4 regions of the Proteus sp. MB838 genome follow, and region 3 is predicted to be linked to each of the others. Evidence: predicted binding sites of a transcription regulator. Region 3 holds the regulator's gene; each other region holds the start of a gene.
The links. Region 3 encodes LexA, which represses DNA repair genes until DNA is damaged. Its sites were predicted from a motif close to TNCTGTATGTACATACAGNA; they were not measured.

Region 1: a site for LexA is predicted at 6,146-6,165, ahead of sulA (SOS-induced cell division inhibitor SulA). Genes of this name have one in related genera too.
Region 2: a site for LexA is predicted at 2,504-2,523, ahead of dinB (DNA polymerase IV). Genes of this name have one in related genera too.
Region 4: a site for LexA is predicted at 5,754-5,773, ahead of uvrB (excinuclease ABC subunit UvrB). Genes of this name have one in related genera too.

The regions. Positions count from the first base shown of each region.
Region 1 is NZ_BAABMO010000026.1:10,613-18,289, forward strand. It holds gene ACYUCW_RS12150 (CoA-binding protein) at 1-271, opposite strand, end outside; gene ACYUCW_RS12155 (methylglyoxal synthase) at 410-868, shown strand; gene helD (DNA helicase IV) at 873-2,924, opposite strand; gene yccS (YccS family putative transporter) at 3,040-5,214, shown strand; gene ACYUCW_RS12170 (TfoX/Sxy family DNA transformation protein) at 5,344-5,958, opposite strand; gene sulA (SOS-induced cell division inhibitor SulA) at 6,185-6,739, shown strand; gene ompA (porin OmpA) at 7,088-7,677, shown strand, end outside.
Region 2 is NZ_BAABMO010000015.1:36,904-44,580, reverse strand. It holds gene ACYUCW_RS08620 (FAD:protein FMN transferase) at 1-725, shown strand, start outside; gene nqrM ((Na+)-NQR maturation NqrM) at 745-972, shown strand; gene ACYUCW_RS08610 (CsbD family protein) at 1,129-1,341, opposite strand; gene ACYUCW_RS08605 (glycerophosphodiester phosphodiesterase family protein) at 1,435-2,307, opposite strand; gene dinB (DNA polymerase IV) at 2,543-3,598, shown strand; partial or broken gene ACYUCW_RS08595 (TonB-dependent siderophore receptor) at 3,675-5,838, opposite strand; gene ACYUCW_RS08590 (aminoacyl-histidine dipeptidase) at 6,088-7,545, opposite strand.
Region 3 is NZ_BAABMO010000059.1:5,127-12,803, reverse strand. It holds gene pgi (glucose-6-phosphate isomerase) at 1-414, shown strand, start outside; gene ubiC (chorismate lyase) at 636-1,145, shown strand; gene ubiA (4-hydroxybenzoate octaprenyltransferase) at 1,174-2,028, shown strand; gene plsB (glycerol-3-phosphate 1-O-acyltransferase PlsB) at 2,142-4,625, opposite strand; gene ACYUCW_RS16870 (diacylglycerol kinase) at 4,756-5,127, shown strand; gene lexA (transcriptional repressor LexA) at 5,255-5,866, shown strand; gene zur (zinc uptake transcriptional repressor Zur) at 6,059-6,589, opposite strand; gene ssb1 (single-stranded DNA-binding protein SSB1) at 6,931-7,455, opposite strand.
Region 4 is NZ_BAABMO010000057.1:6,278-13,954, forward strand. It holds gene pgl (6-phosphogluconolactonase) at 1-275, shown strand, start outside; gene bioA (adenosylmethionine--8-amino-7-oxononanoate transaminase) at 332-1,609, opposite strand; gene bioB (biotin synthase BioB) at 1,713-2,750, shown strand; gene bioF (8-amino-7-oxononanoate synthase) at 2,750-3,913, shown strand; gene bioC (malonyl-ACP O-methyltransferase BioC) at 3,888-4,655, shown strand; gene bioD (dethiobiotin synthase) at 4,648-5,334, shown strand; gene uvrB (excinuclease ABC subunit UvrB) at 5,805-7,677, shown strand, end outside.

The DNA.
Region 1 (7,677 bases), on a different contig from region 3:
TCGCTTCTTTGGCAATCTCGAGCGCTGCTGCTGATTGACGAAATACATCTACCATATCAATCGCCACAGGAATATCTTGCAAATGACCATAACATTGCTGGCCTAATATTGTTTCCCCTGCCATACCCGGATTAACGGGGATCACCTCATAGCCTTGCTCTAATAAGAATTTCATGACTTTATAACTAGGGCGATCTTCTTTATGACTTGCACCAACCAGTGCAATTGTTTTGACACTTCTTAGAATGTCATAAATCTCTGAATCAACCATTTATATGCTCCGTTATCAGCAGGAAGATTGAAAATCTTATGATACATCATAGTATCTTGTTCCGCTCATAGCTTGTAAGATAAAAAAAGGTATGTTGACAACTGGAATAATAACTGTATTTATTTTTAAAGGTAGCAAATGGAACAAATTGACCGCACACTCGCCACAGAAAAAAATATTGCGTTAGTTGCACATGATCACTGTAAAAGCTCATTGCTTGAATGGGTTAAAAACAACAGTGAACAGCTTTCTCACCATAAGTTATTTGCCACAGGAACAACAGGAAATCTGGTTAATCACCATACAGGATTAGAGGTCACTCAGATGTTAAGTGGCCCCATGGGAGGTGATCAACAAATTGGTGCTATGATCGCAGAAAAGAAAATTGATATTCTTATTTTCTTTTGGGATCCACTCAATGCCGTTCCTCATGATCCAGATGTGAAAGCGCTGTTACGCCTAGCAACAGTCTGGAATATTCCCGTAGCAACCAATCGTGCGACGGCTAATTTTCTTATTTCGTCCCCTCTTTTTTCACAAGAGTCAAAAATTAAAATTCCCGACTATGAAGGTTATTTAAAAGAACGTTTAAAATAATGCCTTATGGTTTTTTTTGCGTAGGGACACCTTGAGATTTTAATTCTGACACAAAACAAGATGGTTGTTGTTTATTAAATAATAACCATACTTGTTTTTTTGCTCTTGTTAATGCCACATACATTAATCGGCGCTCTTCAGCATCAGGATAGTCTTCAACAGGGGGTAATAAAGCGGTTTCTATAATCGACTCTCTTGCCGGAGCTGGAAATCCGTCTTTACCCGATTGTAAACCTAATATAATCACATAATCAGCTTGTTGACCTTTTGAAGCATGAAAAGTCATAAACTGTAATTTTAATTTGGGCCAGCGCGTTTTCGCCTTTTTCAATAAATCAGGTTGTAAGTAATGATAACGCGCTAATAAAAGGATCGTTTCATCGTCACTGACATAACCACTCATTTTATTTAATAAACTTTCTAATTGATCATCCGGCAATAATACAACGGCTTTTTTATTACCTTTTGTTAAGCTATTTAAAGGCTTAGCTAATTGATTAGGATTTTGTTGAATAAATGTATTGGCAACGTCACCTATAGTCGAATTAAAACGATAAGTGGTATCTAATACACACTCAGCACCATCACCAAAAGATTGATGAAACGCTGTTGTTAGTAATAATTCAGCCCCACTAAAGCGATAAATAGCTTGCCAGTCATCACCAACTGCAAATAATGAAGTTTGTGTATTTTGTTGTTTTAACGCATTTAATAGTGCTGCTCTTAGTGGTGAAATATCTTGGAATTCATCCACCAGAATATGTTTCCAAGGACTGACGAAACGCCCTTTTTCTATCAGATTAATGGCTTGATGTAATAGCCCTGAAAAATCAATGGCATTCTCTTCTTTTAATGCGGTTTTCCATGCCTTTAACAGTGGTGCTAATAGTTTTAAACACTTTTTAAATGCATCCGTATATTCTGCAGGCACAGAATCAATCATTGTTTTTTGGCTACCACCTTGCATTCTTAATAAACTGATCCACCGCTCTAACCTTACGGCAACTTGATTTTCTAATTTTTTATCATGCCAAAATTCCCCATCAGGGATTTCCCATGCTAGCTCTTCAGATAACCACTCACGCCAGCCTTTCGCTTGTGCTTTTTTCTGCTGACACTGCTCACGCCACTGCGTTAACAATAGTGTTCTTCTCTTTTCACTATTGATTTCTAATTCGCTGATCTTGGGTTGTTTTTTAGTTGACTGTTGGATAATAAATAATGCCAATGCATGAAAGGTTTTCGCCGTAATATCAGCGTTTAAGCGCTCAGATAAACGTTGGTTCATCTCTTCAGCGGCTTTACGTCCAAAAGCCAATAGTAGAATTTGTTCAGAGGTTGCTAGTTTACGACGTAACAACCACCCCGCTCTTGCCACTAGTACCGACGTTTTACCACTACCAGCACCCGCTAATACCAATATATTATCTTCACCGTTGATAACGGCTTTACATTGCGATTCATTTAAAGGCGATGTTTCAATGGTAGTAAAAAACTCCGCATGCTCTGTCAACATACGGGTGATCCATTGCTCATTTTCTTGCACAATTAATGCCTTACCTTTCTGTAACCACTGTAAACAGCGTTGATAATGCACCTTACAGTTATCAAATTGAGCAAGTCGTTCCAGAGGAAGAGGAATAGCAGAAAAACTTTCTTGGATAGCCTGTTGAATACCGGCTAACTGGTTTTGTTTTATCCATTTATCGCTTTGAATTATATCTTGGATAGAAGAGAGTTGCTTTTCAAGTACTTGCGCCGTTATCTCACTCATCTCTTGGCTCCATATTTGCCAAGTTTGATAAAGATAGCGGTAAAATTGTTGCGTTTCTTCCCAGTCCGTTCCATGCAAACGAACCACTTTATTGTCGGGCAGTAAAAACTCTAACTCTCCCCACACAATGCCTTTTTTACAAAAAATGTCGATCAATTCATTAAAAGGAATTAAATATTGATGCTTTTCACCACTGACCTCAATACCCGCATTTAACAATTTTACCCTGTTATAAGGATGCTGAGCTAAACGTTGTCCCATTGGGGTTGACTTCAGTTCCATTCTGTAATTCCTACAATAAATAACAAATAGTCTGTCGTTAAACTCTTTTTTATCTGTAATAAACCCTATATTCTAAGAGGTAATTATCTCCATCTTGTTTATTTAAGGGCTTTTTGTGTTCAATTTGTTTAATGGCGCCCGCCGATTTATCTATAATAGCCACTTTTTATATTATATTCGCATAATAATCGCACTTACGGGAACGACTTTATTTCCATGGGCTTTAGGACAAGAACCAAAATATACTATACCTCTTACATTAGGTGTTGTCGCAGCCGCATTAACTGACTTAGATGATAGGCTTGTGGGCCGCTTAAGAAACCTTGTGATCACCTTATGTTGTTTCTTATTAGCATCAACATCTATCGGATTACTCTACCCTTACCCTATTTTATTCTTTTGTGGTCTTGCTATCTCCACTTGGGGGTTTATTTTATTAGGCGCCTTGGGTCAGCGTTATGCTACCATCGCCTTTGGTGCGCTATTAATCGCTATTTATACCATGTTAGGTATGCCGATTTTCCCAGAATGGCATGAACAACCTATTTGGCTCCTTTTAGGCGCGATTTGGTATAATTTGCTTACCTTAATTGGTCACCTACTTTTCCCTATTCGTCCCGTTCAAGATAGCCTTACGCGTTATTATCAGCAGCTTTCCGCTTATCTAGAAGCCAAGGCCGCATTATTTGATCCCGATATTGAAGGTGATCAACAGCAATTACTGTATAACTTGGCATTGGCTAATAATCAGTTAATTGAGGCAATGAGCCAAACTAAACTAACATTACTAAGCCGTTTAAAAGGTGATAGGGGCCAGCGTAGCAGTCGTTTCACATTGCATTATTACTTTGTGGCTCAAGATATTCATGAACGGGCCAGCTCTTCTCATATTCAATATCAATTACTGAGTGATAGATTACGCCACAGTGATGTCCTTTTCCGCTTTCAGCGCTTACTGTCAATGCAAGCAAGAGCCTGCGAACAAGTCGCTCAATCTATTCTTTGGCATAAAAAGTACCAACATAATCCTCATTTTGAACGTGCAATCACTCATTTAGAAAATGCACTTAATAATGTAAAAAACAGTACTTCTGATCCACAAATTATTGCGCCACTCTATAATTTATTACAAAACTTACAGGGCATCGATGCTTTATTAAAAAGTATTAGTACAGAGCAATATCAAATCTCTCATGACCAAAAAGAAGAAACTCAGTTATCTGATGAAGGGCTTACTGGGTGGCGAGATATCGTGCTAAGAATAAAAGGTCACTTAACACCAAAATCAGCTCTATTTAGACATGCAGTACGAATGTCACTTGTCTTATGTATAGGTTATGTGATCATCCAGTTTTTTGATTTGCATCGAGGGTACTGGATTTTATTAACCAGTTTGTTTGTTTGTCAGCCTAACTATAATGCGACACGTAGACGATTAACATTACGGGTCAGTGGCACTATTATTGGTATTTTAATTGGTTTCCCTATTCTCTATTTTGTGCCTTCCATCGAAGGTCAATTAGTGCTTATTGTTGTGACAGGTACGCTCTTTTTTGCTTTCCGAACCGTACAATACGCTCATGCCACTTTGTTTATTACCCTACTCGTTTTATTGAGTTTTAATTTATTAGGTGAAGGCTATGATGTCGCACTACCGCGGATCATTGATACGTTAATTGGATGTGCCATTGCCTGGTTCGCAGTCAGTTTTATTTGGCCGGATTGGAAGTTCCGTCAGTTGCCATTGCTCATCCAAAAAACCATGACCAATAACTGCTACTATCTTGATGCGATCCTCATTCAGTATTATCAAGGAAGAGATAATAGCGTTAATTATCGTATTGCACGCCGTAATGCACATAGCAGTGATGGTGAGTTAGCATCTTTAATTTCTAATATGTCATCAGAGCCTAAAAGCTTTCAAACCTCTCAAGAAGAAGCATTTAAATTACTGTGTTTAAATCATACTTTACTGAGCTATATTTCAGCGTTAGGTGTTCATCGTTGCAAAATTGAAGATGAAGCAGTACTCACCCTGCTTAATGATACTGTCTGTTATATTGATTCAGCGTTGAGACGTAAAAAACCACAAGATAATGATTTTATACAATCTCACGATCAACTTATCGCACGTGTTAATGCACAACCAAGTTCAGATAACGCCCGTATTCAATTAGTGTTAACGCAAATACGCTTGTTACTGGATTTATTGCCACAAATTGTCAATTGCATTGAGCTAATTGAGCAAACAGAATGGCAAAACGATAAAGATAAATTAGCTACAGCTTGATGGATAAAAAGTTATTTTCTCTAATTTCTATTAGAACCTTAGAGAAAATAACAGACTCTATTGGCTTAAGTTTGCTCTTATTCCGTTATTCCTGTTCATTCTAATGTACTCAAGTCCGAGTACTGTAGTTTAATAGGATTTAACGGATAACTCTTTATACCAATTTAACAATTCCATTTTTAATTGACTAGGTAACACAGAGCGATGACAGCCAACAATAGCACCTGCTAACGCAAGCAATAAGTCGCTATTTCCTTGCTTAGGTTGCGCAATCAGTTTTAAATAACATGCCTTCGCACCGATCGTACGTAATTCCTCGATACGGTTAATCCCAACTTGATTCAGCTTTTTCTCTAATGCTATGCCCAAATTGGGTAAATCTTTGATACGACGAGGCTGCTTTTGCTGCCCTAAAAACTCCTGAGTACTATAGTGATATGCAAAATCGATATATTGATTGAGCTTAGCGCTATTACGCCATATTGCTTGCGTAATACGATAATAGCGCAATGTAATGGGGATACCTTTTTTTAGATAGACGTATGCATCCATGTTGTTTGCTTTATAGAGTGTTTCAACAAAACCACTCCCTTTTAAATAAAATTCATTATCAGCAGTAATCGCAAAGATAACCTCATCAACCATTAAGCTATAACCGCCGAATTGAGACTTCTTACTTAACTTTCCATATTCCGCTACGCGCGATAATAAATGAGCCTTCCTTTGCTCAGGTAAAATTGACATCAGATCTCCAAACCACAAAAAATATTTTTTATCTTAAAATTCAAATATATGACTGTATTCTTGATGGTTAAGACAATAAATAAATGTCCTTTTTTTGCCAATAGTTACCCGCTCAAAAATATGAATTTACATAAATTTTGAGAGCAACTTTCAAAAAATTGATCTTGATTTAAGTGAAACTCAGGTATACTGTATATACATACAGTACATATTGAACGAGGTAAATATGAAACTCTCAACATCATCTTTGGCAAGACAAAATGGCCTTTTCCAAGAGATCTCTACTGAGGTATTACCTCTCTCTATGGCCTCCGATGCAATTACAACAACAATGCCCGATAATAGACAAGGCATGGTAAGTGAACTGCTTTACCAAAATCCCTTGATGATTAACCACATCTTACTACCTCTGTTAAAACAGTATAGCCATGAATCACGTTGGTTACTGTGGTTAAGTCCACAACAAAAATTAAATCGTAGTTGGTTAAAAGAAACCGGCTTACCCCTGAATAAAATCATTCAACTCAATCATGTTGATTCAATTAATACTGTGGAATTAATGGAGAAAGCGCTACTAAGTGGAAACTACAGTGTAGTATTGGGTTGGTTACCAGAAATATCGTCAGAAGAGATGAAAAGATTAGAATACGCTGCCAGCATCGGTAAAGCGTTAGGTTTTATCATGCGACAACAAAACAGTAATCATATCCAAATAGAAAACAATAATTCCTCTAAACGACATTTAAACTCGATAAAAATTCATTCAAATCACTACCATTAGTGAAATTTAAGAGTTTTCCTAATACTCATAACGCAACATTATCATTTAAGATAAGTCATAATCAATTGTAACTTAAATCATATGGTTACAAGAAATTTAACAAAAATATAGAATAATTCTTATTGTGAATAACGGCCGATCTTTTTAAAATTTTAAGTCGAATTTTAAAGGGATACTTGTAACTTTTTAAGTTCATTGTAGACTTTATATCGTTAAGGTTATGCTTTAAATCCCGTTTTTGGGGATCATCATTTGATGAAAGCATCGAATTCCTAACAATAATTTAACCAAGGGCAAATAATAAGGCTTAAAGCCAAATGCCTAACTTGGATGATAACGAGGCGTAAAATGAAAAAGACAGCTATCGCATTAGCAGTGGCAGTGGCAGCTTTCGCAACTGCAGCGCAAGCAGCTCCAAAAGACAATACTTGGTATACCGGTGGTAAATTAGGTTGGTCTCAGTATCAAAGTACTGGTAACAATTGGGACGGCGTGAATATCGGTAACGGTAGCACACACAAAGACCAAATTGGTGCTGGTGCATTTGCTGGTTATCAGTACAACCAATACTTAGGTTTTGAACTGGGTTATGACTGGTTAGGTCGTATGGCTTATAAAGGTTCATACAACAACGGTGCATTCAAAGCTCAAGGTATCCAATTAACCACTAAATTAAGCTATCCAGTAATGGATGACTTAGACGTTTATACACGTTTAGGTGGTATGGTATGGCGTGCAGATTCAACTGCAACTATTAATGCAACTTCAGCAGGAACTCAAAAACGTTTCTCTGAAAATGATACTGGCGTTTCTCCAGTATTCGCATTAGGTACTGAATACGCGATCACTCCTAACATTGCTACTCGTCTTGAGTATCAGTGGATCAACAACATCGGTGATAAAGGTACTCTGAACGCTCGTCCAGACAATGGTATGCT
Region 2 (7,677 bases), on a different contig from region 3:
TCGTTAGTGAAGCGATTCGTATTAATAAAATTACGGATGGGGCTTTAGATGTTACTGTTGGGCCTTTAGTCAATTTATGGGGATTTGGCCCTGAAGGACGTTTTACTCATCAACCTTCAGCCGATGAACTAGCTAAACGTAAAAAATGGACGGGAATTGATTACCTTGCAGTGGAAGGTAATACATTAATTAAAAAAATACCTGAGCTTTATGTTGATCTCTCTTCTATTGCTAAAGGTTACGGTGTTGATGCTGTTGCCGAATATTTGATTTCTCAAAATATTACCAACTATATGGTTGATATTGGTGGTGAGGTGAGAACACAAGGTGTTAATGGTAATGATAAACCTTGGCGCATTGCGATTGAAAAACCTGCTAATGATGGCACCACACAGAGTGTACAATTAATTATTGAACCGGGTGATAATTCGATTGCGACATCGGGGGATTATCGTAACTATTTTGAAGAAGATGGCGTCCGTTTTTCTCATACGATTGATCCTACAACAGGTCGTCCAATCAAACATAACCTTGCTTCTATTACCGTAATTGTACCTACTTGTATGAGTGCTGATGGTTTATCAACAGGGTTAAATGTTCTGGGGCCTGAAAAGGGCTTAGAGGTAGCAAATAAATTAAATATTCCTGTTTTTATGATAGTTAAAACTGAAAATGGGTTTGAAGAGCGTTATAGTAAGGCATTCGCCCCATTCTTGAAAAAGTAGAATTTAAGGAGAGAAGGTTATGTTAAAAATATTTCTTTTTGCCTTCATCTTGTTCTTACTGGCATTCTTTGGAATGGCTTTAGGATATATTGTTAAACGTAAAAGTATTCAGGGCAGTTGTGGTGGTTTAGGCTCTATTGGTATTGAGAAAGAGTGTGATTGTCCTGAACCTTGTGATGCTCGTAAAAAAAGAATGGCGAAAGAAGCTGCTCGCCAAGAGCTATTGCAGAAAAACCGCATCTTATAGTTTGGTTATCGATGCATTTTTTTGCTAACGATAGATTTATCAAGTAATAGCTAAAATAAAAGAGTGACGTATATTTTATACGCCACTCTTTTTTGTTTAGAAAAATCGCTTTCAGATAAGGATATTAAGCTTTTTAATAGCGTGATTAAGTCGCTGCTACTTCCAAGGATAAGGGTTACTGCCTTCCCACTCTAATACTTCTTTTTTCGCTTCATCATAAGAATAACCATAATGCTCTTGGAGTTTCCCTATCAGTTGCTCTCTGGTTCCTTCAATAATATCCAGTTCATCATGGGTGAGTTTTCCCCATTTTTCTTTCACTTTTCCTTTAAATAAATTCCAGTCACCAGAAGCTTTATTATTTAACATCTTATTCCACCTAACTTATTTCTGTTTATTGACACTATTAAGTGTAGAAGAGAAATGTATTAAGGTAAAAAAGCGCCAATGTCGCAACGATGTTTACTCTTTTCTGAATGCTTTTATTTTAGCTGGAGAATCAACCATAACTGCATCAGCACCTAATTCTACTGCTTGCAAATAATCTTTCTCAGTATTGATACCGAATAAAACGATATGCGCATTACCCCCCGCACGAAAACAAGACATCGCATCTTTGTCCCAACTTAATACAGCCGCTGAACGAGCTTCACCTAAGGTATATTTTTCAACCACCTCAACTTTTCTGTGCAGTTCAAGGCCATACCAACGTGTGATATCAAGATTTTCTGGCAGTAAACAGATATGCCCCATAGTAATATTGGCTAAGATATCGCGGGTAACATCACGACTTTCAAAGCGTTGTACGTTATCAGGTAACGCATCTAAAAAAGCACTATTGGTAGAATAAACACGCGTTCTCTCTAACGCATTATGTTTGCTTAATACCGAAGCTAATGCTTTGCCTTGTATAACGGGATCGGCATCAGGTGATTTTAAGTCAATATAGAATTGTGTTTTAGGAAATTGAGTCAGAATATACTCCAATGTCGGGATAGTAACTCCTTTATTGCGATATGGAAATTGTTGTGCTTCCCCATATTTATATCCTGCATCCCATTGCGCCAATTCTTTGGCAGTAAAGGTTGAAATTGCCCCTTGCCCATTAGTGAGGCTTTTTAGATCACTTGGACGATAAAGAACAGGGACATTATCTTTAGACAGTTGAACGGTTATCCAAATTGCATCAGCTTGATTGCTTAGTGCTGTTTTGATAGCAATTTCGGTATTTTCAGGTGCATCCGCTGTGCCACCTCTGTGTGCAATAATTTTAGGAGAAGCCATAACAAATACTGAGTAAAAGAGGAATGAAATTGCAATAAATATTTTGATCATATAACTCTATTTCCTTGTTTTATATTTGATTTTCAAATAATTACGATAAAAATAAAAAGAGCAGAATAAGTTAAAAGTAATCTATCATTACTGTGTGACATTTCTATAAACAAACGTACTTAATTAAAATAATAATCACTAATATCACTTAAAATAGGTATAGATCAGGGAATAAAAATTGTAGTTAATGGTTATTTACTGTATATTTAAACAGTAAATAGCGTGAGGTGATTGTATGCGGAAAATTATTCATGTCGATATGGATTGTTTCTATGCTGCGATTGAAATGAGAGATAACCCTACATTAAAAGAGATCCCTATTGCAGTCGGTGGTAATGCTTCTCGTCGAGGTGTTATCTGTACTGCTAATTATCCTGCTCGCCGTTTTGGTGTCCGTAGTGCCATGTCAACGGCTACGGCATTAAAATTATGCCCTCATTTAAAAGTATTGCCCGGTCGCATGGCATTATATAAAGAGACTTCAGCTAAAATTCGTCAAATATTTGCCCGTTATACAGATTTAATAGAGCCGCTTTCATTAGATGAAGCTTATCTTGATGTCTCTGATAGCAAACACTGTCACGGCTCTGCCACATTGATAGCGCAACAGATCCGCCAGCAAATTTTTGCTGAACTTAACCTCACGGCTTCCGCCGGTATTGCGCCGATTAAGTTTCTCGCCAAAATAGCATCTGATTTAAATAAACCGAATGGACAATATGTGATCACCCCTGAACAGATGGATGACTTTATTTTAAAATTACCATTAAATAAAATTCCGGGAGTAGGAAAAGTCACCTTTGCTCGATTACAAGAGATGGGATTAGAAACCTGTGCTGATGTTCGTGGTACGGATGTTATTTCCTTAGTGAGAAATCTAGGTAAATTTGGGCAAAGCTTATGGGAGCGTAGCCATGGTATTGATGAGCGATTAATCAATCCTGAACGTTTAAGAAAATCTGTTGGTGTTGAGCGCACACTGGCTGAAGATATTGATTCATGGGATGAGTGTTTAGCATTGCTTGATGGATTATATGATGAATTAGAAAAACGATTAAGCCGAGTGAAACCTGATCTTAGAATTGCGAGACAAGGGGTTAAATTAAAATTTGATGATTTCCAGTTAACCACCCAAGAGCATTCTCATCCTATTTTAGAAAAAACGGATTTAATTGATATTGCTTATCAGGCATGGCATGAACGTCGAAATGGCAGGGGAGTAAGATTAGTCGGTTTTCATGTCACGTTGCAAGATCCACAAATGGAACGACAACTTCTTTTAGCATTATAAGTATTAAAAAACCATAGCGAGCATCAAGGCGCACTATGGTTAATGTATTTAAATATACTTTTTAATTAATAGATGATCACCAGCGGTAATTTATCGTTGCTGTCATGGTTCTGCCAATGCCATAAAAACAGGCAGTTTCACCCGCACAAGAGGCAACATAGTGTTTGTTGGCAATATTATTCATATTTAGTTGAACTTCAGCCCCTTTTAAAGAGGAGGATAACTCGCCTAAAGAATAACCTACCATGGCATCATACAAAGTGACTGCAGGTACACTAATCGTATTTTTAGTGTCACCTTGAGATACACCGATATATCTCACACCAAAGCCCGCTTTAGCACCATTAAATAGCCCTGATGTTTCATCATACTGCCCCCAAAATGATGCCATATGTTTAGGAACCCGTGGTAATTCTTTTCCTTGTGTACCTGCGGTGATGGTTTTTCTCACTTCAGTATCGGTATAAGCATAGCTACTAATAAATGATATATTTTCAGTTAATTGGCTATTAATTTGCGCTTCAATACCACGGCTTCTAATTTCTCCCACTGGCTCAAAATAGGCTTTTTCGGCGTTATAGTTAGTCACATTACGTTGTTGTAATTGGTAAATGGAGAGTGTTGCTAATGTCTGTTCATTTGGGGTGAGGTATTTTATTCCTGCTTCTAATTGACGTCCTTCACTTGGCTCAAATGGTGCACTACCCGGAGCTCTTCGTGTCTGTAAATTAGGTTCAAAAGAGGTGCTATAACTAATATAAGGTGAAATACCATTATCAAAGGCATAGAGTAGACCCACTCGACCGGTTAGCTTCTGGTCGTCTTGTTGGTCTTTGCTGCTTTTGATGTGATCATAGGTACGAACTTGCGCCCAATCTTGGCGTAATCCCCCTAATAAGATCCAGTTTTTCCATTGGATCTGATCTTGCAAATAGATCCCTAACTGGTCGTGTTTTTGTAATTGATTTGTCACCGGTTTTTGTAAACTGATATCAATAGGATAATGATAATTAGGATTTCGCCAATCCAGATCATATTCTGGGCCCATCGCTTGCAATAAATTGTCTTTATTTTTACTCCATTGATAATCCATACCTATAATTACTGTATGCGCTAATTTTTCAGTATCAAAATCAGCTTGTAGTCGAGTATCAATACCAAATGTATCTGTTTCTCGTTTTTCCTGTTGAGCTCGGCGTTCCAGAATATAAGGGTTATCTTTTCTTAATGAACCAAAAACAAGATATTTATATTTTTGTTTGATATGGCTATAACGGGCATTTTGGATCAATTTTAATCTATCATTAAATTCATGTTCAAATTCATAACCAACGCCATATTGTTGACGCCATGATTGGTGATAATCAGCATTATTTACATTGAAATCAAATGGAATGGTGCCTTCGGGTGTTTTTTTGACCGTACCATAAGCTGGCAAAAAATTACGGTATCCCGCTTCGGGCTCTTGTTGAATAAAACTTAATAACGTTAAACGTGTCTGCTCATTTGGCAAAAAAGTGATGGCAGGGGCAAGGGTAAATCGTTCTTCTTTATAGTCTTTAATTTGAGTATGTTGTGTTTTTGCTAATCCATTAAGGCGATAGAGAATACGATTATCATCACTTAATGAGCCTGCAAAATCAAAAGCTGTCTCTGCTAATTTATCATTTCCTACACGTGCTTGAATATGATTAATGGTTATTGAAGTGGGTCTTTTGCTGGTCATTGCCACAAGACCACCTGGATTTAATTGACCATATAGAACAGAAGACGGGCCACGGATCAGCTCAACTCTCTCTAATAGCCAAGGGTCAATAGCTCCTGTAGAAGATGAGGCTCCCATACCATAACTAAGTCCATCAAGAAAACGGGGGGGCATAGCTATATCCACGAATAAATATTTCATCATTTCGGTTTGAACTGCCGCGATATTCAGTGAATACGCCAGGTGTATACCGCAATGCTTGAGAGACTGAACTGACATCTTGCGCATCCATCTGGTCGCGTGTAATGACACTGATTGATTGTGGTGTCTTATCTATATCACTAAGTATTTTATTTGTTGATAGTGTTTTTGTTGCCACTAAACCTGAAATTGGTCCTTGCGGATCTTGTGAGGGGGATGCGGTAACAATGATTTTATCAGGTGAATTTTGTGTCATTGCGGCATGAATTTGTAACGATAACAGACTTAAGGGGAGAGCAAGTAATAGGTTGGTAGCAATAATTTTTTTAGACACTGTTGATCCCTTTAAATTTTTAATTTTTCTTTACCTAAAATGCGGTAATGGTGAAAATACCATTATGTAAATATTAATACTAATGATAATTATTATTATTCTATAAATTATTTTTATTAGTATTAATTTTTTATTACAAAATAGTATAAGAATTGGCTTTTATAAGGTGGGTTGGGAATAAGTTATAGGGAGATAAAATAACAAAAAACCCGCTTATTAAGCGGGTTTGATAACTGTTTTTAAGTAAAATTATTTAGCTGGGATCGCTTTTAAAATGGCAGTCAGTAATTGCCAGTATTGGCCTACACTCTTAATGTGTACTCGCTCATCCGGTGAGTGTGCACCGCGAATAGTTGGCCCAATAGAAACCATATCCATATCTGGATAAGGTTTTTTGAATAGACCGCACTCAAGACCTGCATGGATCACCATAATATTTGGCACTTTATCAAATAGTTGTTGATAAGTGTCACGTACTAAGTGCATAACCGGTGAATCCGCATCAGGTTTCCAGCCAGGATAACCACCTTTGGTTTCGATATCTGCTTGAGCAAGTTTGGCTAATGCTGTCAGCATGCTAACAACATAAGTTTTACCACTATCAATCAGAGAGCGAATTAAACATAGGATTTCTACTTTATCGTCAACAATACTCACTACACCGACGTTTAATGAGGTTTCAACCACACCTTCCACATCATCACTCATGCGGATAACACCATTTGGCATGGCATTAAGTAAATTGATAGTGCGAGATTGACAATCAGCAGTAAATACTGGTTTTTCGGTGCTAGTATCTGTTAATTCGATAGCTAGATTTTTTTCAGCAATGGCTAATTCACTTTTTAATAGCGCTTCAAATTCTGTGGTAATGCTATTTAATTGAGTCGCTTTATCCGCAGGAATAGCAAAAATAATATGCGCTTCACGAGGGATAGCATTACGCAGTGTACCACCATGGAAATCAATTAATTTTAGTGCTAATTCATCCGCATGTTCAGCAAGGAAACGCGCTAATAATTTGTTTGCATTACCTAAACCTAAATGAATATCACCACCAGAGTGGCCGCCATTTAGGCCTTTTAGTACCAGTTTTTTGACGATATGGTTTGCAGGAATAGCTTCATAAGTGAGGTCTACCGTGGTTTTAACATCAATACCACCGGCACAACCCATATAGATTTCGCCTTCTTCTTCTGAGTCTGTATTAATCAGAATATCTGCTTGTAACCAACCAGGCTGTAGTCCAAAAGCACCATCCATTCCAGTTTCTTCTGTCATGGTTAACAATACTTCTAAGGGGCCATGTTTAACAGTATCGTCAGCTAATACAGCAAGTGCAGAAGCCATACCAACACCATTATCTGCACCTAATGTGGTGCCTTTCGCTTTTACCCATTCACCATCAATATAAGGTTGGATAGGATCTTTGGTAAAGTCGTGTTCGGTATCGTTATTTTTTTGTGGCACCATATCTAAGTGCGCTTGTAAAACGACTGTTTTACGATCTTCCATACCTTTGGTGGCAGGTTTACGGATTAAAATATTTCCTACCGCATCGCGCTCTACAGATAAACCTTTTTCTGTCGCCCAAGCCATAATGTGGGACGCTAAGGCTTCTTCATGGTATGAAGGGTGTGGAATTGAACAAATTTTTGCAAAAATATCCCATAATGGTTGTGGGGATAGAGTAGATAGTTCAGACACGATGGATCTCCTCTAACAGCATCTGTGTTATGAATAGCCTACCGCTTTCTTAAGGGTTAGCTTTATTATTCTGAGCGTTATTCGCCAAATATAATTGAGAATATCACTTTCTTTTGATGAATGCGTCATTCT
Region 3 (7,677 bases):
CCATTATCTGATCATCATGCAAAACTAATGTCGAACTTCTTTGCACAAACCGAAGCATTAGCATTTGGTAAAACCCGTGAGCAAGTCGATGCAGAGTTTGCCTCAGCAGGAAAAGATCCCGCAACCATGGGGTATGTGGCACCATTTAAAGTGTTTGAAGGGAATCGTCCCACCAACTCCATTCTTTTAAAAGAGATCACTCCCTATTCATTAGGCGCGTTAATTGCGATGTATGAACATAAAATCTTTGTACAAGGTGTAATTTTCAATATCTTCACCTTTGACCAATGGGGCGTTGAGTTGGGCAAACAATTAGCTAATCGCATATTGCCTGAGTTAAAAGGTAAGGAAAGTGTTAACAGTCATGATAGTTCAACAAATAATTTAATTAATCGTTACAAAGCATGGCGTTAAGAGAATAAATTAAGTGTGATTAAGCGCTTATAACCAAGGAGGTTGATGGTGACCTCCTTTGTTTTTTCTCAATTTGAGTGAATTCTGATTATCTTTTAACGTTTTTTTAGATTATTTATACGAAATGTTATCAGCTTTTAACTTCCTATCGCTACATCATGATATCCTTAGTGCATAATGATTTATAAAGTTAGGATCATCATAGTTGTGATGATGAAAGAATGTTTAAAAAATCCATAATTACTCACGCACCTATTCACTGGTTATCAGATGAAGAGCGTGAAGAAGTCGCAGAAAATACCTTAAGTTGGCTGCTGGAATTAGGTTCAATGACACGACGTTTTGAGCAACATTGCCATCAAGTGACGGTAATGCCATATCAAGAAGGTTTTATTGAATATATCGAGCCTGCTGATGAACAAAAGTGTTTACCTTATAGCCGACGCTATTGGTTAAGAGAAATCGTCCTTTGTGGGGATAATGTACCTTGGTTATTAGGGCGAACATTAGTGCCGGAAGAGACATTAACGGGTGAAGATCGCCAATTAGTGAATTTGCGTACGGTGCCATTAGGACGTTATCTGTTCCAGGAAACAACCTTAAGTCGTGATTTTATTCATATTGGGCAACAAAATGGACATTGGTTACGTCGTTCCCGTTTCCAGCTTTCAGATAAACCTTTATTATTAACTGAGGTGTTTTTGCCTGCATCACCTGTATATAAGCAGTAGTTAGGGGGAGCTAAAATTGGAGGGAAGTATGACGCACAATAAATGGCAGGCGTATAGCCGTTTAATGCGTATAGATAAGCCTATTGGAGCGCTATTATTACTTTGGCCAACTTATTGGGCATTATGGATCGCCGCTAAAGGCTTTCCTGACTGGCATATCCTAATTGTATTTACTCTAGGTGTGTTTTCCATGCGTGCCGCTGGGTGTGTAATAAATGACTTTGCTGACAGAAAAATTGATGGCAACGTTGAACGAACTAAAAATAGACCATTACCTAGTGGTGCTGTAACGGAGAAAGAGAGCAAGATTATCTTTATTGTCTTGGTGCTGTTTTCGTTTGGATTAGTGCTTACGTTAAATACCATGACCATTTGGTTATCTATTGCCGCACTTGCACTCGCATGGTTTTATCCTTTTGTAAAACGTTTTAGTAATTTGCCTCAATTAATTTTAGGTATGGCCTTTGGTTGGTCTATCCCTATGGGATTTGCTGCAGTTTCTGAAACACTACCTTTAGTATGTTGGTTACTCTTTTTGGTCAATATTATCTGGTCTGTTGTGTATGACACTCAATATGCCATGGTCGATCGCAATGATGATTTAAAAATAGGGGTGAAATCGACAGCCATTCTGTTTGGTCGTTACGATAAAATCATTATTGGTATTTTACAGTTAGTAATGTTGGCATTATTAGTGGCGATTGGCGTTTTGCTGAATATGAAAGGGATCTATTATTGGTCATTGTTACTCGTGACAGCCCTGTTTATTTATCAACAGAAATTAATTGCTGAACGGGAAAGAGCCCCTTGTTTTCAAGCGTTTATGAATAATAATTATGTTGGTTTTGTTTTATTTGCAGGTATTTTATTTAATTATTTCTAATAAACATATTACCAGCGCTAGCTGATCACTGAAATTGCATAAAAATAAAAGGGATAAGCCAATTGCTTATCCCTTTTCTATTACTGATTATAGCGCGATTTGCTATTAAGCAACTACTTATCCATGCTGGACTCAGGGTTTTCCTCAATCGCTTGTGCTGAATTGTTATCTTCAGTAACGCCTACACTCTCAATGGTTAAACGAATTTCTGGTGACATTAATTTCGCAATAACTTGGTAAAGTGCAGAGGCATCTGCTTTGAGGATATCTTCATTATCTTTAAGATAACCTTCTTCACGCAGTGTAGAAACTAAAGTGGAGAAAACCGCTTTATCAAAGAACTCAGGTGCGTTAATACCATGCAATACAGAAAGTCGTTGCGCCAAAATGCGGCTTTCTCTTTCTAATAGTGCACGGCTAATTTCAGGAGCAAAATTGAGTAGAGAGAGCGTAATACCATAACGCTGTAGCGTTTCTCTAACACTTGCTGCTAAAAGCTGTAATGGGCGAATACGTGCTGGATTGATCCGTAATATGCCATCATCAGCACAGCAAATTAGACGCTGGCGACAAAGTTCACTAATCAGTGTATTAACCACATCAGGTAACTCCTCTTTTTCATAGCGAATAAACAACTCAGCTTTGATAAGAGGGAAAATTAATTCTACCTGTTTCATTAAGTCATCACGGTGTATACGCTCGTGATGCAAGACAATGCTCGCAATTAATGATGGTGTAACCATTAAGTGAGTGGTGTTATTGCGATAATAAGTCATCAATACGGCACTTTCACGAGGCAATATAATAATATCACCAAGACTATCCTGCTCAACTTGGAATTTATCTGTTTGCAAGGCGTGTGCTAATAATGTCTCTGAGCTTTTATCGGGGACAACCATATCTGATGAGTAAGGCACATTACGCAGTAACTGTAGATAACAATCTATTTGCTCTAATAATTGTTCTTTAGTTAGTGCTCGCTGACGGGACGCTAGCAACGCCGTAGAGACAAGGTTAATCGCATTAATCGAAGCGGCATTATTAATATTGACCATAATATTATCCGCTAACGCACTAACTGCAGGATTTAACCAGCTTGGACGTTGTGGCTCAATAGGATCAATATCATCGCGCCAGTCAGGTACTGCCTGATTAAGGTATTGTGATAGCGAGATAGGTTCACCAAAATTGACATAGCCTTGACCAAGGTTACGTAGTTTACGCAATCCTCTGATCATCTGCATAAAACCTTCTTTCTCTTTTGTCGCACCACGCAACTCTTTGGCATAAGTGGCTACTTCCATGACATGCTCATAGCCAATATAAATGGGAACGATGGAAATAGGGCGTGTTTCACCACGTAACATGGCTTGCACGGTCATTGACAGCGTCCCTGTTTTAGGATCTAACAGTCGACCTGTACGGGAGCGTCCACCTTCAACAAAATATTCAATAGAGTAGCCTCGAGAGAATAATTCACCTAAATATTCCCGGAAGATGGTTGAATAAAGTTTATTTCCTTTAAAGGTTCGACGAATAAAGAAGGCCCCTAAATGACGGAAAATCGGTCCTGCTGGCCAGAAATTAAGGTTAATACCCGCAGCAATATGTGGGGGAACTAATCCTTGATGATAAAGTACATAGGAAAGCAATAAGTAGTCCATATGACTACGGTGGCAAGGTACGTAGACAATTTCATGTCCATCTTGCGCAAGTTGGCGCACACGTTCTGCATTAAAAACGTTGATACCTTGATAGAGCTTATTCCATGTCCAGCTTAATACACGATCAGTCATTCGTACCGCTTCATAAGAGAAATTAGCGGCGATCTCTTCCATGATATCAGTGGCATTTTTACGTGCTTTATCAAGCGTAATTTTTTTCGCTTTTGCTTCATCTTCAATGGCTTTTTCAATGGCTTTGGATGCCAATAGTTTATTGAAGAGATCTTGGCGTGCAGGCAGTTTTGGGCCAACTGCTGCTAAACGCTGACGTGAAAAGTGAATACGCGCCACACGCGCAAGTTTTCGAGCAATGCTGGTATCGGTTCCATGTTCATTAGCCATTTGGCGCATGGATACGGTCGGCGAGAAACGGACAAAACTATCTCGACCTAGCCAGAGGATGGCAATAAATTTTTGGATCCCATTTAATAAGCGCAAATGGGGGACACCATTATGACCTTCTCGACCCGGTGAGCGACCGAACATCACTGAAGCAGGTAACATTTCAATATCAAGATGCGGATTGTTACGATGAGCATCAAGATAAGCATGGAATGTTTTCACTGAATCTTTACGCGGATCGGGAGAGTAGTAACGGAATACTCTAGGACCATCGTCAATAAAGACGTAGGCTGGCAGTTTGGTTCCGTTAATTTCTATGGGTTGCAGAGGATCTGGCAAGCCAAGAGATAAACATTGCTGACGTAATGTCAGTAAGTCTGCTTTAGAGTGATAAGGCAGAACATAAAGGAAAGATCGCGACGTATCTAAGCCTAACTCAGTGATAGGATCAGTCGGAACTCGTTTACTTTTTACCAACAATTTCAGTGGTAAATTCAATGTGTTATAATATAGTTTACGCCAAGCTGACATAAATAGTTGTAGCCTCTTATTAGCAATACTTCGAAAGCATAACAGAAAGTCTTTCGTAGATCTGTGGTGCTGTGACAATATTAATAGAGAAAAGTGGCAAAATAATCGTTTGTTTTCGATAGAGTTTATTATGGCTAATCAAAATAAAGGTCTTACCCGAATCATTAAAGCTGGTGGCTATTCATATCAGGGCTTACGCGCCGCTTGGATCAATGAAGCCGCTTTTAGACAAGAAGCTATTGTGACCTTAATAGCAATTATCCTTGCATTTTTTATCGATGTCAGTGTTCTAGAGCGCATTTTATTGATTGGTTCAGTCGTCCTTGTCGTCATTTTAGAACTGGTCAATAGTGCTATAGAAGCTGTCGTCGATCGCATTGGTACAGAACGTCATGAATTATCAGGACGAGCAAAGGATATGGGATCAGCTGCCGTTCTCGTCGCTATTATATTGGGATTATTTACTTGGGGAACCATTCTTTGGCATCATTTTTTTGCATAAAGTAAAAAAAATCGACAATTGTCGAAAAATAATGCAAAGATGCGTGTTTTATATGCATTTGTAGTTCCCAATCGGCATATACCTGTATATACTCACAGTCTGACTGTATAAACAAACAGGGGGCGGAATGAAAGCATTAACTGCAAGGCAGCAGCAGGTTTACGATTTGGTTCGTGATCACATTTCGCAAACGGGTATGCCACCAACACGGGCGGAAATCGCTTCCCAACTTGGTTTTCGCTCACCTAATGCGGCAGAAGAGCATTTAAAAGCACTTGCTCGCAAAGGCGTGATAGAAATTGTCTCTGGTGCATCTAGAGGTATCCGTTTGCTACTTGAAGAAGAGCCTGAAGGCTTACCATTAATTGGACGAGTTGCAGCCGGTGAACCACTTTTAGCGCAAGAGCATATCGAAAGCCATTATCAAGTTGATCCTATGCTTTTTAAACCGAGCGCAGATTTTTTACTGCGTGTTAATGGTATGTCGATGAAAGATATCGGTATTATGGATGGCGATCTACTTGCTGTGCATAAAACACAAGATGTCCATAATGGCCAAGTGATTGTCGCACGTATTGAAGATGAAGTAACCGTAAAACGATTTAAGAAAGTCGGTAGTAAGATAGAACTGCACGCAGAAAATCCAGAGTTTTCACCTATTATCGTTGATTTACGTGAGCAGAGCTTTACTGTGGAAGGATTAGCAGTAGGGGTTATCCGTAACGGCGAATGGCTGTAATTTGTATCTAAGTCATTCAATCAATACAAATTATTGTACCAGATGCGCCGAAACCTCGTCCTCCAGTTCATCAGGGCGGGGAGAACGTCAAAAAGATGCAGATGATGTGTAAAAACATAAAATCATCTGCATTTTCTCTTTTTAATTTATACAAAAAAACATATGTTCCGCTGACTTTTATCTTTTATCTGCTTAACGAGGCTTATAGTCACCGGTTTTTTTCTGCTTAAGATTATCATCCATACTATGATCATGGTGACAACCTTCCGGATGTGTACAGGCTTGGGCTTCATGGCACTGAGCGCACAGCCCATGAATTTCAATCACACTATGGCGTAAATGAAAGCCATTATCTTTAGCGAGCGTACTGATCGCCCCTTCAATTTTATGACTACTTTTTTCTGTGACTGATAAGCAACGATCACAAATTAACATCACCGATGTATGCTCAGCATCATCAAAATGATGACAAAGCACATAGCTATTGGTGGATTCTATTTTGTGAATAAAACCTTGTTCAAGTAGAAATTCCAATCCACGATATACGGTAGGTGGTTTAGCTTGAGGCTCTACTTGGCGTAATAAATCTAATAAATCATAAGCGCTGATTGCGGTAGGTTGTTGCATGATCAGACGCAATACTGCCAGACGTTGTGAAGTCAGGCGAACACCTCGTTTCTGGCAGATCTTTTCTGCCTGAGCGAGCAATTTCTCTTCATTCATAGGATAGGATGCTCTCAGACGTGATTAATTGCGATGATCTTACCATATTTTTTTTGAGCAAACCTTTGTGGAAAGTGGGATTTTGAGAAAATAACGCTATAAATTGTCATTATCAGTAAATCAAATCTAACCATGGTGGAAGGGGCTAATATTTATTCACAAGACTTACCTTAACGCCAATGATGAACGAGTAATAGCCAATGGGAAATAGACAAGGTGTGACAATATGATTGGCAAATGCGGGATAAGCATGAAACAAAGAAAAGCCCGTTAATGATATAACAGGCTTTAGCATTTGATGTTATATGACTTAGAAGATAAGGTAAGTTCTTAAGTAACCGTCAGAACGGAATATCGTCATCAAAGTCCATTGGTGGTTCATTACTTGGCGCTGGTGCCGCTGCTGGTTGTTGTGCTGGGCGAGATGGTGCGCCACCACTAAACTGTTGTGATGCTTGTGGTTGCTGAGGTTGACCCCAACCGCCTTGGCCTTGTGAAGGTGCATTATCTTGACCACCACGGCCACCTAACATCTGCATTGTGCCACCGATATTCACCACAACTTCAGTGCTGTAGCGATCTTGACCACTTTGATCTTGCCATTTACGTGTTTGTAATTGACCTTCAATATAAACTTGTGAACCTTTACGCAGATACTCGCCAGCAATTTCTGCTAGTTTGCCGAAAATGACCACACGGTGCCATTCGGTTTTCTCTTTCATTTCACCGGTTTGTTTGTCGCGCCAGCTTTCTGAAGTTGCTAGTGTCAGATTTGCCACTGCACCACCACTTGGCATATAACGGATTTCTGGATCCTGCCCTAAATTACCGATAAGAATAACTTTGTTAACGCCTCTGCTCGCCATGTGAGGTACTCCTGCGAAAGTAAATTTTTTGAAATCATAAGCGATGAAGTTTATCACGTAAGCTAAAATTTGAATATGATGAGTAATGAATTTCTCCATTGAGAACAGGATCGACATTTTGTTGTCTTAATATGGCAAATTTTCATTATCATTCAGTTTCAATATATATACTGTATATCCATTCAGCTAGTTTTGTGTCATAATTATCCGATTCTTTCTTTT
Region 4 (7,677 bases), on a different contig from region 3:
GTTTCCTCTATGCCAGTGAACGTTCGGAAAGCTTGATGAGTGTAATGGCAGTTTCAGAAGCAGGGGATCATCTACAACCTGTAGGTCATTATACAACACAGACACAACCACGCGGTTTTAATCTTGATAATACAGGAAATTATCTCATTTCTTGCGGTCAGAAATCTGATTTTGTCTCTGTTTCTCGTATTGATAGGCAAACCGGCGCATTAACGGAATTAGCTTGTTACCCAGTCGGAAAAGGGGCGATGTGGGTCACTGTAGTCACCAAATAAGTATCGCTTGCTCTCTAGCGGTAGATGATGCCGCTAGAGATATTAAAACAAAATAATTAATTGGTAAGATTAACCGCTTTCTCAATTGCTTGAGTGAGTTTAGTGAGCTTTTCAGGTGATATAATATAAGGAGGCATAATATAAATCAGTTGACCAAAAGGTCGTATCCAAACCCCTTCATCGACAAAGTATTTCTGTAGTTTAGCCATATTGACTGGCTCAACCATTTCTACGACACCAATAGCACCAAGTACCCGCACATCTTTAACGCTTTTTGCTTGCTTTAAGGGTAATAATTCGGTTTTAAGTTGAGCTTCAATTTGGGCGACTTGATTAACCCAGTGACCTTGTTCTAATAGTGATAAACTAGCATTCGCCACCGCACAGGCAAGAGGATTCCCCATATAGGTAGGGCCATGCATAAAGCAACCTGCATCACCTTGGCTGATAGTATCGGCAATATGGCGTGTAGTTAACGTGGCGGATAGCGTCATATAACCACCTGTTAATGCTTTACCTACACACATAATATCGGGGGAGATCCCCGCGTGTTCACAAGCAAATAATTTACCAGTTCTGCCAAATCCAGTGGCGATTTCATCGGCAATTAATAACACATTAAATTCATCACATAACGCTCGAGCTTGTGTTAAATACTCTGGGTGGTATATGCGCATACCACCAGCTCCTTGGACGATTGGCTCTAGCATCACGGCGGCAATATGTTGATGATGTTGCGCTAATGTGGTGCGTAAAGCGTCTATATCAGTAGCGTCCCACGGTTGATAAAATCCGGTTTTTGGCGCTTCGACAAACAGATGATTCGGCAGGTAGCCTTTGTAGAGACTATGCATCGAATTGTCAGGATCACACACCGACATCGCGCCAAAAGTATCACCATGATAACCGCGTTTTAATGCCACAATGCGCTGGCGTTTTTCACCTTTTGCCTGCCAATATTGCAATGCCATTTTTATCGCCACTTCAACCGCTACAGAGCCTGAATCAGCGAGGAAAATACACTCTAGTGGTGCGGGAGTGATAGCCAATAGTTTTCGACATAGAGCAACCGCTGGGGGATGGGTGATACCGCCAAACATCACATGGGACATTGCTGCTAGTTGTTCTGTTACCGCCGTATTGAGTTCAGGGTGGTTATAGCCGTGGATCGCAGCCCACCATGAAGACATACCATCAATTAATTGTTTGCCATTCGCTAAAGTGAGTTCAACCCCTTTTGCACTTACGAGTGGATAAGCCGGTAATGGGTTACTCATCGAGGTATAAGGGTGCCAAATATGGCGTAAATCAAAAGCAATATCATCGGGTGTCATTTTACTTTCCAGTTAATCATGTAAACCTAGCGTGATCAATTTTAGTTGACATGATAACCCTATTATTTAAACTGGCAATCACTTTTGAACAGGAGAATGTATTGTGAGTACGTTAAAACGTTGGACATTAAAAGAAGCTAGGGCACTGTTTGATATGCCATTTTTAGATTTGGTTTTTCAAGCGCAACAAGTGCATCGTCAACATTTTGATCCTTCACAAATTCAAGTCAGCACCTTACTGTCGATAAAAACAGGCGCTTGTCCTGAAGATTGTAAATATTGTGCCCAAAGTGCGCGCTATAAAACAGGGTTAGAAAAAGAGCGCTTAATGGAAGTACAACAAGTGATTGAATCAGCCAAAAAAGCAAAAGCAGCTGGTTCAACCCGTTTTTGTATGGGCGCGGCTTGGCGTAATCCACATGAGCGTGATATGCCTTATCTTGAGCAGATGGTCAAAGAAGTGAAAGCGCTAGGTATGGAAACCTGTATGACATTGGGTAAGCTTGATGATTCACAAGCCTCACGCTTAGCACAAGCCGGACTGGATTTTTATAACCATAATCTTGATACATCACCTGAGTTTTACGGCAGCATTATTACCACCCGGACATATCAAGACCGTTTAGATACCTTAGATAAAGTACGTAATGCTGGCATTAAAGTGTGCTCTGGAGGCATTTTAGGTTTAGGGGAAGAGGTCAAAGATAGAGCCGCTATGTTAGTGCAATTAGCTAACTTACCGCAACCGCCGGAAAGTGTACCTATCAATATGTTAGCCAAAATTAAAGGTACGCCACTGGCTGATAATGAAGATGTCGATCCCTTTGATTTTATTCGGACTATTGCTGTTGCTCGTATTATGATGCCTCGCTCTTATGTGCGACTTTCAGCAGGGCGTGAACAAATGAGTGAACAAACGCAAGCATTCTGTTTTATGGCTGGCGCAAACTCCATTTTTTATGGTTGTAAATTATTAACGACCACGAATCCCACTGAAGATAAAGATCACCAATTATTCCGTAAGCTTGGTTTAAATCCTGAAAGATTATCTGTCTCAATGGGCGATCAGCAACAAGAAGACGTGTTGCTACAAGCTGTTGCTGAAAAAGACACCGAACAATTTTATAACGCGGCACTGTAATGAGTTGGCAAAACTATCTAGATAAGCGACTTAATGAGCGTAGAAATACGCCATTATGGCGAAAAAGACAGGTGATCCAGCATAGTAATGGACGCTATTTAACCACACTGTCTGGTGATAAATATGTTAATTTTTCTGGTAACGATTATTTAGGGATAAGCCAACATCCTGATGTTATTCAAGCATGGCAACGTGGTGCGAATGAATATGGTATAGGGAGTGGGGGATCGGGTCATATTACCGGTTTTACACAGGCCCATCAGCAGTTAGAGCAACAACTCGCTGACTGGTTAGGGTACGATCATGCGCTATTATTTTCTTCAGGCTATAGTGCTAATCAAGGTGTTATTGCGACATTACTTGAAAAAGAAGATGCCATCATTGCCGATAAACTTTGTCATGCTTCATTAATGGAAGCGGCTATCTTATCACCGGCGAGTTTATGGCGCTTTTTGCATAATTCTGCGCCATCTCTATCTCAGCGGCTTCATAAAACCTCTGCGAATAAAAGCTTAGTCGTGACAGAAGGGGTTTTTAGCATGGATGGTGATAAAGCGCCATTAGCGGCTATGGCAGAAATAAGTCAACAGCATCAGGCGTGGTTAATGGTTGATGATGCGCATGGTATTGGCGTGTTAGGTAAAGAAGGTAAAGGGAGTTGCCATGAAGCAGGGATTAAACCTGAGTTATTAATAGCGACTTTTGGTAAAGCCTTTGGCATTAGTGGTGCAGCTGTACTGTGTAATAAGGTGACTGCTGAGTTTTTCGAACAATATTCACGTCACTTAATTTATAGTACCTCAATGCCCCCTGCACAAGCCGTTGCTTTACATGCAGCGTTAAAGGTTATTAAACAAGATGATGAAGGACGAGAATATCTTCAACAACTTATTAGCTTTTTCCGTCAAGGTGTCTCATCACTTCCAGTCACATTATTACCTTCACAAACAGCCATTCAACCGTTAATTATTGGTGATGAACTACGCTGTCAACAACTTTCAGACTATTTACAACGTGAAGGTTTCTGGGTAAAAGCGATCTTTCCACCGACCGTCCCCCCTCACAGCGCACGTTTACGCATTACTTTAACGACTCGTCACCAAATTTCCGACATTGCGATGTTAATCGAGCTTCTTCATGGTTTCTTCAATCAAAACAGATAAACAGCAGATAGCCCAGTGTTTTAGTAAAGCGGCTAGCCATTATGATCATCATGCCTCTATTCAACGTTATAGTGGTGATAAATTGATGTATTTAGCTCGCCACCAAGCTGGGGATAGGGTGCTAGATGCGGGGTGTGGCACTGGGTATTTCAGTCAAAAATGGCGACAACAAGGACGGTTTGTTATCGCACTTGATTTATCTCATGCCATGTTACAAGTGGCGAGACAACAACAACGGGCTAATTGTTATTTACAAAGTGATATTGAGCACTGTGCGATCACCCCCCACAGCATAGATATCGTTTTTAGCAATTTAGCTATGCAGTGGTGTGATGATCTTGCCATTGCGGTAAATAGCTTAATGAGTGTCGTCAATCCACAAGGGGCGCTCTATTTTTCTACGTTAGCAACATCAACGTTACAAGAGGTACGAGACGCTTGGCAGTTTCTTGATAACCACCAACATGTTAACCCGTTCCTCTCTTACCAACAGATTGAACAAGCCTGTAGTGGTTTTCAATATCAATTTGTGACTGAAAAGGTGACAGAACAATATGCATCATTGCCTGAGCTTTTTACCTCATTAAAAGGGGTAGGCGCGAATTTTGTGCAAGGAGAACGGCCAAAAGGATTAATGACACGCCAAAAACTGCGTCAATTAGAGCAAGTTTGGCGCAAAACAGACTCTGGTAAATATTTACTTACTTATGAACTCGTTATAGGAAAGATTTCTCATGGCTAAAACATGGTTTTTAACAGGAACAGATACCGAAGTCGGTAAAACCGTCGTAAGTAGTGCATTATTACAATGCGCTACACAACAAGGATATCAAACGGCGGGTTATAAACCTGTTGCATCTGGCAGCGAATGGTTACCTGAAGGTTTACGTAATAGTGATGCATTAACGTTACAACAGTTTAGTAGCGTCCCTTTGGCTTATCAGCAAGTGAATCCCTATTGCTTTGAAACCCCCACATCACCTCATATTGTGAGCGAAGAGACAAAACAACCTATTGATTTTCAGGTTATGTCCAAGGGGTTATCTTATCTGCAACAACGCGCAGATTGGGTATTAGTTGAAGGTGCTGGGGGATGGTTTACGCCACTATCAGCAAACCAATTCTTTGCAGATTGGGTGATTGAAGAAAAATTACCCGTTATTTTAACGGTGGGTATTAAATTAGGTTGTATTAATCATGCATTATTAACGCAACAAGCTATTTGGCAATCAGGGTTGACTTTAGCGGGCTGGGTAGCAAATGAAGTAGAGCCTGCCGGACGGTATCAACAGCAGTATTTAGCTACTTTAATGACGCATATTAAAGCACCACTTTTAGGTAAAATTCCTTATTTAACACAAGACGTTAAACAACATAATTTTACCTCTTATTTTGATCTCTCTTATCTCAAATCACATTGATACATCATCATTGAGTCAATTTTAACAGCTTATTTTCATGTATAAAAAAATAAAAAAATTATTTTTTTGCTAAATATTAGGGTTATTTTTAATAAGAAAAAAAGCTGTAACCTACCGTGGTATAAGCACTTTGTTCAGTTATCCACTATTCCTGTGGATAACCTTGTGTATTACCATAATAAAAATACGCCAAATATAGAGAATACAAGGCATTGCTAAAGATTGGTGTTATTCTCAACTTTTATTTTTTATTGTTTATTATTAATAAGTTAAATAAAATCAATAGTGCGAAAGCGTCAACTTACTCTCAGTGATTTATCCCTAAAATAAGGGGTTGATTTTTTAAAAAACTTTTTGATTAAAATCTGGGGATAACTTAAATCCGTTATTCAGATTATTTTTTGTAAGATAGAGATTGAAGCTGGATTTTTATCCAGTATCATAAGGAGTGTCTGCGAGGAGATAAGAATATGAGCAAAGTTTTTAAACTGCATTCAGAATTTAAACCCGGTGGTGATCAACCTACTGCTATCGCTTCATTATGTGAAGGGTTAGAAGATGGACTTGCTCACCAAACCTTATTAGGGGTAACCGGATCAGGTAAAACCTTCACTATTGCCAATGTGATAGCTAACCTAAATCGTCCTACTATGGTATTAGCGCCAAACAAAACGCTAGCTGCACAGCTTTATAGTGAAATGAAAGAGTTTTTCCCTGAAAATGCGGTGGAATACTTTGTCTCTTATTATGACTACTATCAACCTGAAGCCTATGTGCCAAGCTCCGATACCTTTATTGAAAAAGACGCCTCTGTTAACGAACATATCGAACAAATGCGTCTATCGGCTACAAAGGCACTCTTAGAGCGTAAAGACGTTATTGTGGTCTCTTCAGTTTCAGCTATTTATGGTTTGGGTGATCCGGATAGCTATTTAAAAATGATGCTACATTTAAGCAATGGCATGATTATTGACCAACGTGCGATTTTACGCCGACTTGCTGATTTGCAATATACCCGCAATGATCAGGCTTTTCAGCGCGGTACTTTCCGAGTCCGTGGTGAAGTGATCGATATCTTTCCTGCTGAATCTGATGACTACGCTTTACGTGTTGAATTATTTGATGAAGAGGTTGAGCGTTTATCGCTATTTGATCCTCTCACAGGACAAATTCATTACAATGTGCCACGTTTCACCGTCTATCCTAAAACCCACTATGTTACGCCGCGCGAACGTATTCTGGATGCGATGGAAAAAATCAAACAGGAGCTAGCTGAAAGACGTAAGGTGCTATTAGCCAATGATAAATTGGTTGAAGAGCAGCGAGTTACCCAGCGCACTCAATTTGATTTAGAAATGATGAATGAATTGGGGTATTGCTCAGGTATTGAAAACTACTCTCGCTATCTTTCTGGTCGTGGGCCTGGTGAGCCACCACCAACGCTATTTGATTATTTGCCTGCTGATGGGTTATTAGTGATTGACGAATCACACGTTACTATTCCGCAAATTGGCGGCATGTATAAAGGCGACCGCTCACGTAAAGAGACGTTAGTGGAATATGGCTTCCGGTTGCCTTCTGCATTGGATAACCGTCCATTGCGTTTTGAAGAGTTTGAAGCATTAGCACCACAAACCATTTATGTCTCAGCAACACCGGGAAAATATGAGCTAGAAAAATCAGGTAATGACATTGTAGAACAAGTGGTTAGACCTACAGGTTTACTTGATCCGGTGGTTGAAGTTCGCCCTGTTGCCACACAGGTTGATGATTTATTATCAGAAATACGTATACGAGCAGCTAAAAATGAACGTGTATTAGTGACAACATTAACAAAACGTATGGCAGAGGATTTGACCGAATATCTTGAAGAGCATGGTGAACGGGTACGTTATTTGCACTCAGATATTGATACCGTCGAGCGGGTTGAAATTATCCGAGATTTACGTCTAGGTGAATTTGATGTGCTGGTGGGGATAAACTTACTTCGTGAAGGGTTAGATATGCCCGAAGTCTCTCTTGTGGCGATTTTAGATGCAGATAAAGAGGGATTCTTACGTTCAGAACGTTCGCTTATTCAGACGATTGGTCGTGCTGCTCGTAACCTTGAAGGTAAAGCTATTTTATATGGCGATAAAATAACAGATTCTATGGCGAAAGCCATTGGTGAGACAGAACGTCGTCGGGAAAAACAGCAACAATTTAACCTTGAACATGGCATTGTGCCAAAAGGCTTGAATAAGAAAATTGGTGATATTCTTAAGATTGGTCAACCGACTCAAGGCCGTAATAAGAAAGGACATAAAGCGGTTGATACTCATGAAGATTATCCATTACTTTCTA